Kutzneria chonburiensis: one gene and its partner. The protein of the gene in region 1 interacts with the protein of each later gene in a pairwise test. Links are inferred from orthologs where the notes say so. Each region holds a gene or a part of one and is shown on either strand. Other genes may lie near its edges.

Region 1 (6,421 bases):
CCGGCTTCGCCGCGCTCGTCGGCACGAACGCCGCACACGTGGCCATCGGCGCCACTGCCTCGCAGTTGGTGGCCATCGCCGCCGCGTCCGTGCCGGACGGGTCGCGGGTGCTGGTGCCGGCCGGGGAGTTCACCAGCACCACCTTCCCGTTCGCGGCCCAGGCCCGTCGTGGGATCAAGATCACCGAAGTTCCACTGGCCGAGATCCCGGACGCCATGCCGGATCACGACGTGCTGGCGGCCGGCGTCGTGCAGTCCAGCGACGGCGCGCTGCTCGACCTGGCCGCCGTGCGGCGCAACCGCGAAGGCGTCACCGTCGTGCTCGACGTGACCCAGGCGCTCGGCTGGCTGCCGGTCGACCTGGCGTGGGCCGACTACGTCGTCGGCGCGGGCTACAAGTGGCTGATGACGCCGCGTGGCGCCGCCTGGATGGCCGTTCACCCGGACGTGCTCGACTCGGCCCGGCCCATCCACGCCAACTGGTACGCCGGTGAGGACCCCTGGCAGACCGTCTACGGCCTGCCCCTGCGACTGGCCGGCGACGCCCGCCGCCTCGACCTCTCGCCCACCTGGTTCGCCCACGTCGGCGCGGCCGTCGCCCTGCCGTGGCTGGCGTCGTTGGACATCGCCGAGGTCTACCGGCACAACGTCGGCCTGGCCAACCGACTCCTGGACCGCCTCGGCCTCCCGCCCGGCGACTCCGCCATCGTCTCCGTCGAGGCCGATCCCTCGCGCCTCGCCGGCATCCGGCACTCCGTCCGAGCCGGCCGCGTCCGCCTGTCCTTCGCGCTGAGTAACACCGTTGATGACGTCGACCTGGTCAGCGCGGCACTGATTCGGTGACGCAAGGTGATCTACCCATCCGAATCGTGTCGGAATCGGTCACCCGTTACGGTGCTGGATGTGTCGGAGTCGTACCCCCAAGATCAGGCGACCTGGCGGACCGCCCCCGTGACGGCCGGGCCGGCTGACACCTCGCCGTTCCAGCTACCCCCGGAGTTCTACGACGCCGAGCCCGCCGGCGGCCGTGATCCCGGGCCGGACAAGCGCAACAAGCTGCTGCTCCAGGGCTTGGGGCTGGTCGGTGTCGCGGTGCTGTCCGGGCTGGTGTTCTGGGCCGTGCAGCCGAGTCACGTGGCCGGCGTGGCCGAGGCCGCGTCCAGCCAGGTCGACAGCGCCGGCAAGTACACCTTCACCCGGGTCGCCGGTCCCGCCACCGACACCGACTGCGCCCAGCACGCCTTCAACAAGACCCAGGTGTTCCTCAAGGACCACCCCTGCCAGCAGCTCGTGCGGTCGCTGTACTCCTCGACGCTGCCGGACGGCACCACTGCGGTGGTGTCCCTGATCGATGTGAAGATGGGCAGCAACGGGGACGCCGAGCAGCTCAGACAGATCACCAGCAGCGACAACACCGGCAACGTCTACGACCTGCTCAAGGACGGCGGCGTCACCGCGGCCAACATGCCGACCACCAGCCAGTTGCAGGACGGTGGCTACGCCGCCGCCACCAACGCCAACGTCACCACCATCGCGTTGACCGCCCTGGTCGGCGGCCACCCCGACAGGGCCAAGCTCAAGGACATCAGCACCGACGCCCTCCGCCTGGCCGGCAAGTAGCGGCGGTTCGTGTCAGGAAGGGCCCCTTACTGACGTTGAACGCCAGTATCGGTCCCTTGATCTTGCCGGCGATGTCAGGAAGGGGTCCTTCCTGACGTTCAACGCGAGGATCGGTCCCTTGATCTTGCTCAGGGCTGGCCGGGCAGCGCCGGCGTGGACGGGGTCTGGCCGCCGGCCTGGCGCCAGGACATGGCCCGTACGGCGGCGTCGGTGAGGGCGTCCAGGGCGGTCTTCCGGATCGCCTGATCCGAGGTGTACTCGAGCACCGACCGCCAGGCCGCCGCGGCGTCGGCCTCGGCCGCCACCAACAGCACGAAGGCCGACGACTGGTTGGTCAGCGGCTGGGGCGTGGTGTAGCCGGGCTCGGCCGACTTTGGCGTGGCGCCGGCCTTCTTGACCAGCGTGATGGTGGCGTCGCGGCGGGCGGTGTGGGCCTCGGAGCCCTTGGCCAGCGCGGGATCGGAGCCCGCCGGCAGGAAGGCGCCGGCCAGGCCGTAGGCCCAGATGGCGGCGTGCTCGGAGGCCAGGGCCCGCTGCAAGGCGTCGACGGACTGGTCGGAGGGAGACGTCACGAGAGCAGCTCCTTCAAGCACGCGCAGCCGGCGACGACGGAGCCGACGAGCCCGGCACGGTAGGTCGGCACGGTCAGCGCGACCTGGGTGGCGGCGTCCTGGGCGGCCCCGAGCGAGGCGGCCAGCCCGGCAATGGCGGCGGCCTGGTCGGGGTAGCCGGTGCCCTGCGGCGGGCTCGACGGGGTGGTGGCCGTGGTGGCCGTCGGCGGCGGGGTGGCCCGGTCGATCTCCTTGCGCAGCGCGACCGCCTGGGCGTCCCGGTTGGTGGCGATGAGCTCGAACTTGGCCTGCACGGCCGGGAACTTGGCGGCCGCCGCGCGGGCGGTGGCGGCGTCCTTGGCGGCGGCGTCGGCCAGCGCGGCCAGCGGGTCCGGTGGCGGCGGTGCGGTCGGCGTCGGCGTGCACGCGGCGACGGCCGGCGCGGCCAACACCGTGAGCGCCCCGAGGCGCAGCAGGGCCCGGCGGTCGAGCTGAGGGGTCACGGTGAGTCATCTTGCCAGCAATCACCCGACCCACTCCGGTCCACGTGCGTCTGGACGGCTCAGCGACGAGATACGCTTGGCGACCACGACCGGCGAACGGCATCGCCGGTCGATGTCGTCACGTCCGCGTGGCGGCAGTGACAACCGAATGCGGTAAGAGCGACCAGGGGAGTGAGAACGTGTCCAGCGCGCCGCGCGGGGAGATATCCGCGCAGCTCGAACCGGTCGTCCGGGCGGCAGTCTCGGCGATCGGCTTCGATCTCGAGCTGCTCGACGTGCAGCAGGCTGGCCGTCGCCGACTGGTCAAGGTGGTGGTCGACGGCGAGGAGGGCGTCGGCCTCGACGCGATCGCCGAGGCCAGCCGCGTCGTCGCGGCCGCGCTCGACGAGCACGACCACGTGCTCGCGGGCCCGTACACCCTCGAGGTGACCTCGCCCGGCATCGACCGGCCGCTGACCGCACCGCGCCACTGGCGGCGGGCGAAGTTCCGGCTGGTCAAGGTGCGCCAGACCGACGGGGCCGAGTTCGCCGGCCGGGTCGGCAGGGTCACCGACGAGACGGTCCAGCTGCTGGTCGACGGCCAGCTGCGGGAGATCGGCCACGGCGCCGTCGAGCGGGCCGTGGTGGAAGTGGAGTTCCGGCAGCCGCCGGTCGAGGAGTTGGCGCTGTTGGAGCGCGGCTGTCAGGAGGATTCCGAATGAACGTCGACATCGCCGCCCTCCGGACGATCGAGCGGGACAAGGACATCCCGTTCGAGACCGTCATCGAGGCCATCGAGACCGCGCTGCTGACCGCGTACAAGCACACCGAGGGCCACCGGCCGCACGCCAGGGTGGACATCGACCGCAAGACCGGCCTGGTCCGGGTGCTGGCCCAGGACATCGGTCCGGACGGCCAGGTCGAGGAGGAGTGGGACGACACGCCGGAGGGCTTCGGCCGGATCGCCGCCACCACCGCCCGCCAGGTCATCCTCCAGCGGCTGCGCGACGCCGAGCACGAGCGCACCTTCGGCGAGTTCGCGGCCAAGGAGGGCGAGATCATCGCCGGTGTCGTGCAGCGCGACGCCCGGGCCAACTCGCGCGGCATGGTCGTCGTCCAGGTGGGTGACACCGAGGGCGTGCTGCCGCCGGCCGAGCAGGTGCCGGGCGAGCGCTACGAGCACGGCGAGCGGATCAAGTGCTACGTGGTCGGCGTGTCCCGCGGCTCCCGCGGCCCGCAGATCACGCTGTCCCGCACCCACCCCAACCTGGTCCGCCGGCTGTTCGCGCTGGAGGTCCCGGAGATCGCCGACGGCACCGTCGAGATCCCGGCGGTGGCACGTGAGGCAGGTCACCGTTCCAAGATCGCGGTGCGGTCCACGGTGGCCGGCGTGAACGCCAAGGGCGCCTGCATCGGCCCGATGGGGGCCCGGGTCCGCAACGTGATGAGCGAGCTGGCCGGCGAGAAGATCGACATCATCGACTTCTCCGAGGACTCGGCCACGTTCGTCGGGAATGCCCTGTCACCGGCCAAGGTCATCTCCGTCCGGGTGCTCGACGAGCGGGCCAAGACCGCCCGTGTCGTGGTGCCCGACTTCCAGCTGTCGCTGGCCATCGGCAAGGAGGGCCAGAACGCCCGGCTGGCGGCCCGGCTGACCGGCTGGCGCATCGACATCAAGTCCGACGCCGAGGTGGTCGCGCCGTCCGGTCAGGTATCCGGTTCGGCAGAGTGAGTTCGAGGGGATAGAATCTTCGGTGGTTCGTCGTTCAGAACCGGCACCCCCGTCCACCGGTCCCATTCGGACGTGCGTGGGATGCCGCGCGAAGGCGTCGGACTCCGAGCTGCTGCGCGTGGTGGCCAGGGACGAGATCGTCGTCCCCGACCCGAGACGCGGGCTGCCTGGTCGGGGCGCGTGGTTGCATCCCGATCCGGCGTGTCTGCGCGCCGCCGAGCGACGTCGGGCGTTCCCACGGGCCCTCCGGGTCCAGGGTGCGCTCGATCTCGCCGTCTTGACCGCTCATCTCGAGTCGGTCACAGCTGGGGATGTGCCGCCGCGGGAAGCCCCCGCTGCGGATGAGTAGAGGAAGCAGGTCGACCCGTCATGAGTCAGCCGTGAAGCTGAAGACATGATCGCGCGACGATAGGACGAGGTCGAGCGGGACTTTGCCGCCCGGCCTCCCTAGACGAGGAGAGCAGTGGCAGGCAAGGCCCGAGTGCACGAGCTCGCGAAGGAGCTCGGCGTCACGAGCAAGGAAGTGCTCAACAAGCTCGCCGAACAGGGCGAGTACGTGAAGTCCGCGTCCTCCACCGTGGAGGCCCCGGTCGCCCGCAGGCTGCGGGACGCCTACGAGAAGGGCGACACCAAGGCCAGGGGCGGCGCGCCGAAGCCCGGCCCGCGCCCCGGTCCGCCGGCGCCCAAGCCCAGCCCGGCCGCGACCGGTGCGACGCCCACGACGCCGGCCTCCGGCCAGCGTCCCCCCATGCCCGGCCCGCGTCCGGGTCCGCGCCCCGGCCCCAAGCCGGCCGAGACCCCGGCCGCCGCGTCGGCCGCCCCGGCTCCGGCCGCGGCTGCCCCGCAGGCCCCGGCAGCCGCCCCCCAGACCCAGGCTCCGCAGAGTCAATTCAAGGGCGCCCCTACGCAGCCCACGCTGTCCAGCCCGGCCCCCGCGCCGGCGCCGCAGCAGCAGCGTCCGCAGCAGCCGTCGCAGCAGGCTCCGGCCGCCGCGTCGGCCGGCCAGCAGGCGCCGTCCCGGCCCGCCCAGGGCCAGGGTCAGCGCCCCGGCGCCGGCCCCCGTCCCGGCCCGCGGCAGCAGCCGCAGCAGCCGGACGGCGGCTCCACGGTGCCGCCGCGCCAGCAGGGCCCCAAGCCCGGCCCGCGCGCGCCGCGGCCCGGCAACAACCCGTTCGGTGTCGGCTCCAACGCGCCGGCGCCGCGTCCGGCCGGGCCCCGTCCCGGCCCGCCCTCGCAGGGCGGCGGCGACCGGCCGCGTCCCGGTGACGGCCGGCCCGACCGCGCCCCGCGCGGCGACCGTCCGGCCGGCGACCGCGGTGGCGACCGTGGTCCCCGCCCGACCCCGGGCAACATGCCGCCTCGGCCCAACCCCGGCATGATGCCGCCCCGACCGGCCCGTCCGGCCGGTGGTGGCGGTCGTCCCGGTGGCGGTCCCGGTGGCGGCGGCCGCGGCCCTGGTGGCGGCGGTGGCGGTGGCTTCCGTGGCGGTCCCGGTGGGGGCGGCGGCGGTGGCGGCGGTTTCCGTGGCGGTCCCGGTGGGGGCGGCGGCGGTGGCGGCGGTTTCCGTGGCGGTCCCGGTGGGGGCGGCGGCGGTGGCGGCGGTTTCCGTGGCGGTCCCGGTGGGGGCGGCGGCGGTGGCGGCGGCGGTTTCCGTCCCGGTGGTGGCGGTGGCGCCCCGGCCGGCGGCGGTGGCTTCCGTGGCGGCGGCGGTCGTCCGGGTGGTCCCGGCGGTCGTGGCGGCGCCGCGGGTGCGTTCGGCCGTCCCGGCGGTCCCGCGCGTCGTGGTCGCAAGTCCAAGCGCCAGAAGCGTCAAGAGTTCGACAACATGCAGGCGCCCAGCGTCGGCGGTGTCCGGCTGCCCCGTGGCAACGGGGAGTCCATCCGGCTGCCGCGCGGCGCGTCGCTGACCGACTTCGCGGAGAAGATCAACGCGAACCCGGCGGCGCTGGTGCAGGTGCTGTTCCACATCGGCGAGATGGTCACGGCGACCCAGTCGGTCTCCGACGAGATCCTCGAGCTCCTCGGCAACGAGATGAA
Region 2 (2,743 bases), 1.0 Mb from region 1 along the record:
CAAGCACATCGAGGTGATCGTGCGGCAGATGCTCCGCCGCGTGATCATCATCGACTCGGGCGCGACGGAGTTCCTGCCGGGAGCCCCGATCGAGCGCAGCGACTTCGAGACGTCCAACCGTCGCGTCGTCGCCGAGGGCAACGAGCCGGCCTCGGGCCGTCCGGTGCTGATGGGTATCACCAAGGCCTCGCTGGCGACGGAGTCGTGGCTCTCGGCGGCCTCCTTCCAGGAGACCACCCGGGTGCTCACCGACGCCGCCATCAACGGCAAGAGCGACAAGCTCATCGGCCTGAAGGAAAACGTCATCATCGGTAAGTTGATCCCGGCCGGCACCGGTATCAACCGCTACCGCAACATCCAGGTGCAGCCGACGGAGGAGGCGCGGGCCGCGGCCTACGCGATCCCGTCCTACGACGACGGCTACTACACGCCGGACGTCTTCGGCACCGGCACGGGTGCGGCGGTTCCGCTGGACGACTACGACTTCGGTCGCGACTATCGTTGATAGTTGAGTGAGAGAGGGCCGGGATGCGGAGCATCCCGGCCCTTTTCTCGTTGAACTCGCCGTTCTCGGCGAAACCGATCCGGGTCGCCGGAAATAGGGCGGCCGTCCTTGACCCGTCAGGGCCGCCACGGCCGTCCTGACCAGGCGAAACGGCCGTGCTCGAGCTACGGAACGGGATCGAACACGCGGTCGACTATGCTGGGTCACATCTTCCTTTGCGATCTTGAAGATGGTGCGACACGCCACAGGCGACACGCTCGTCCGGCCCGTACCCGACCCCCGTTTTGACCCTCGGGCCACGGGGAAGGTATCTTTGGTATCCGTGCCCGACCCATGTCGGGCCGCTCCGCGTGCCTGTGGATGGCAGTCTCTGGCTGCGTCGACCTCAGGGCGACGGAAGTCCTCCGGAAACCGTTGGGACAGCTAGTTGGTCTCTCGCGGGTCCCGTGAGCGGGCGACACGCCCGACCTCGGGGGACGGAGGGGCCAAGTACACAGAGTCCACGGTGCCCGCAAGGACACCAAGACGCGAACGGAAGAAGCAGCCGGTCTATGCCCACGATCCAGCAGCTGGTCCGCAAGGGCCGCCAGGACAAGGTCGCGAAGACCAAGACCGCGGCTCTCAAGGGGAGCCCGCAGCGGCGCGGCGTGTGCACCCGCGTCTACACCACTACGCCCAAGAAGCCGAACTCGGCGCTGCGCAAGGTCGCCCGCGTGAAGCTGACCAGCGGGATCGAGGTCACGGCCTACATCCCGGGTGAGGGCCACAACCTGCAGGAGCACTCGATGGTGCTCGTTCGCGGTGGCCGTGTGAAGGACCTTCCGGGTGTCCGTTACAAGATCATCCGTGGCTCGCTGGACACGCAGGGCGTGAAGAACCGCAAGCAGGCCCGCAGCCGCTACGGCGCGAAGAAGGAGAAGAGCTGATGCCCCGCAAGGGCCCGGCCCCGAAGCGGCCGCTGATCTCTGACCCGGTCTACAGCTCCCCGTTGGTGACGCAGCTCATCAACAAGGTGCTCGTGGACGGCAAGCGCTCGGTCGCCGAGGCGATCGTCTACAAGGCGCTCGAGGGTGCCCGCGAGAAGACCGGCACCGACCCGGTCGTCACGCTCAAGCGCGCGCTGGACAACGTGAAGCCGGCCATCGAGGTGAAGAGCCGCCGTGTCGGTGGCGCCACCTACCAGGTGCCGATCGAGGTCAAGCCCGGCCGCTCCACCACGCTGGCGCTGCGCTGGCTGATCACCTTCTCCCGGCAGCGCCGTGAGAAGACGATGGTCGAGCGCCTGATGAACGAGCTGCTGGACGCCAGCAACGGTCTCGGCGCGAGCGTCAAGCGCCGCGAGGACACCCACAAGATGGCCGAGTCCAACAAGGCCTTCGCGCACTACCGCTGGTGATTCGGGCGCGGCCGGCTGTCCAGCCGGCCGCAACGGATCGGCGCCACCCGCACCGACCACAGCCGCACGAAAGCAAGGAAGACACCCGTGGCACAGGAAGTGCTCACTGACCTGGCCAAGGTCCGCAACATCGGGATCATGGCCCATATCGACGCGGGAAAGACCACCACCACCGAGCGGATCCTGTTCTACACCGGGATCAACTACAAGATCGGTGAGGTCCACGACGGCGCGGCGACGATGGACTGGATGGAGGAGGAGCAGAAGCGCGGCATCACCATCACGTCCGCCGCGACCACCTGCTTCTGGAACGACCACCAGATCAACATCATCGACACGCCGGGGCACGTCGACTTCACCGTCGAGGTCGAGCGCTCGCTGCGGGTCCTTGACGGCGCGGTGGCCGTGTTCGACGGCAAGGAGGGCGTCGAGCCCCAGTCCGAGCAGGTCTGGCGCCAGGCGACCAAGTACGACGTCCCGCGTATCTGCTTCGTCAACAAGATGGACAAGCTGGGCGCGGACTTCTACTTCACCGTCCGCACCATCCAGGAGCGTCTCGGCGCGAAGCCGCTGCCGATCCAGCTGCCGATCGGCGCCGAGAACGACTTCATCGGCGTCGTCGACCTGGTCGAGATGCGCGCGCTGACCTGGCACGGCGAGGTCCAGAAGGGCGACGACTACACCGTCGAGGAGATCCCGGCCGACCTGGTCGAGATCGCCGCCGAGTACCGCGAGAAGCTCATCGAGGCCGTCGCCGAGACCGACGACACCCTGATGGAGCTCTACCTCGGTGGCGAGGAGCTGACGGTCGAGCAGATCAAGCGGGGCATCCGCAAGATCGT

Evidence for each region.
Region 2: the proteins of rimP (region 1) and rpsL interact in binary tests that used the Escherichia coli proteins (3 or more experiments, as listed by UniProt). The link is inferred for Kutzneria chonburiensis from one-to-one orthologs.

What each region holds. Positions count from the first base shown.
Region 1 is NZ_CP097263.1:5,712,914-5,719,334, reverse strand. The notes cover bases 1,659-4,613. They hold rimP (ribosome maturation factor RimP), read left to right. Parts: upstream 1,659-2,852; coding sequence 2,853-3,374; downstream 3,375-4,613. Other genes in these bases: M3Q35_RS25740 (YlxR family protein), read left to right, coding at 4,407-4,613; nusA (transcription termination factor NusA), read left to right, coding at 3,371-4,384; M3Q35_RS25755 (hypothetical protein), read right to left, coding at 2,188-2,673; M3Q35_RS25760 (ferritin-like domain-containing protein), read right to left, coding at 1,748-2,191. In the rest of the region: M3Q35_RS25770 (aminotransferase class V-fold PLP-dependent enzyme), read left to right, coding at 1-842; M3Q35_RS25765 (hypothetical protein), read left to right, coding at 903-1,619; more of M3Q35_RS25740, read left to right, coding at 4,614-4,733; infB (translation initiation factor IF-2), read left to right, coding at 4,848-6,421.
Region 2 is NZ_CP097263.1:6,725,558-6,728,300, reverse strand. It holds rpsL (30S ribosomal protein S12), read left to right. Parts: upstream 1-1,056; coding sequence 1,057-1,431; downstream 1,432-2,743. Other genes in the region: fusA (elongation factor G), read left to right, coding at 1,989-2,743; rpsG (30S ribosomal protein S7), read left to right, coding at 1,431-1,901; M3Q35_RS30750 (DNA-directed RNA polymerase subunit beta'), read left to right, coding at 1-505. UniProt on the Escherichia coli protein: With S4 and S5 plays an important role in translational accuracy. Interacts with and stabilizes bases of the 16S rRNA that are involved in tRNA selection in the A site and with the mRNA backbone.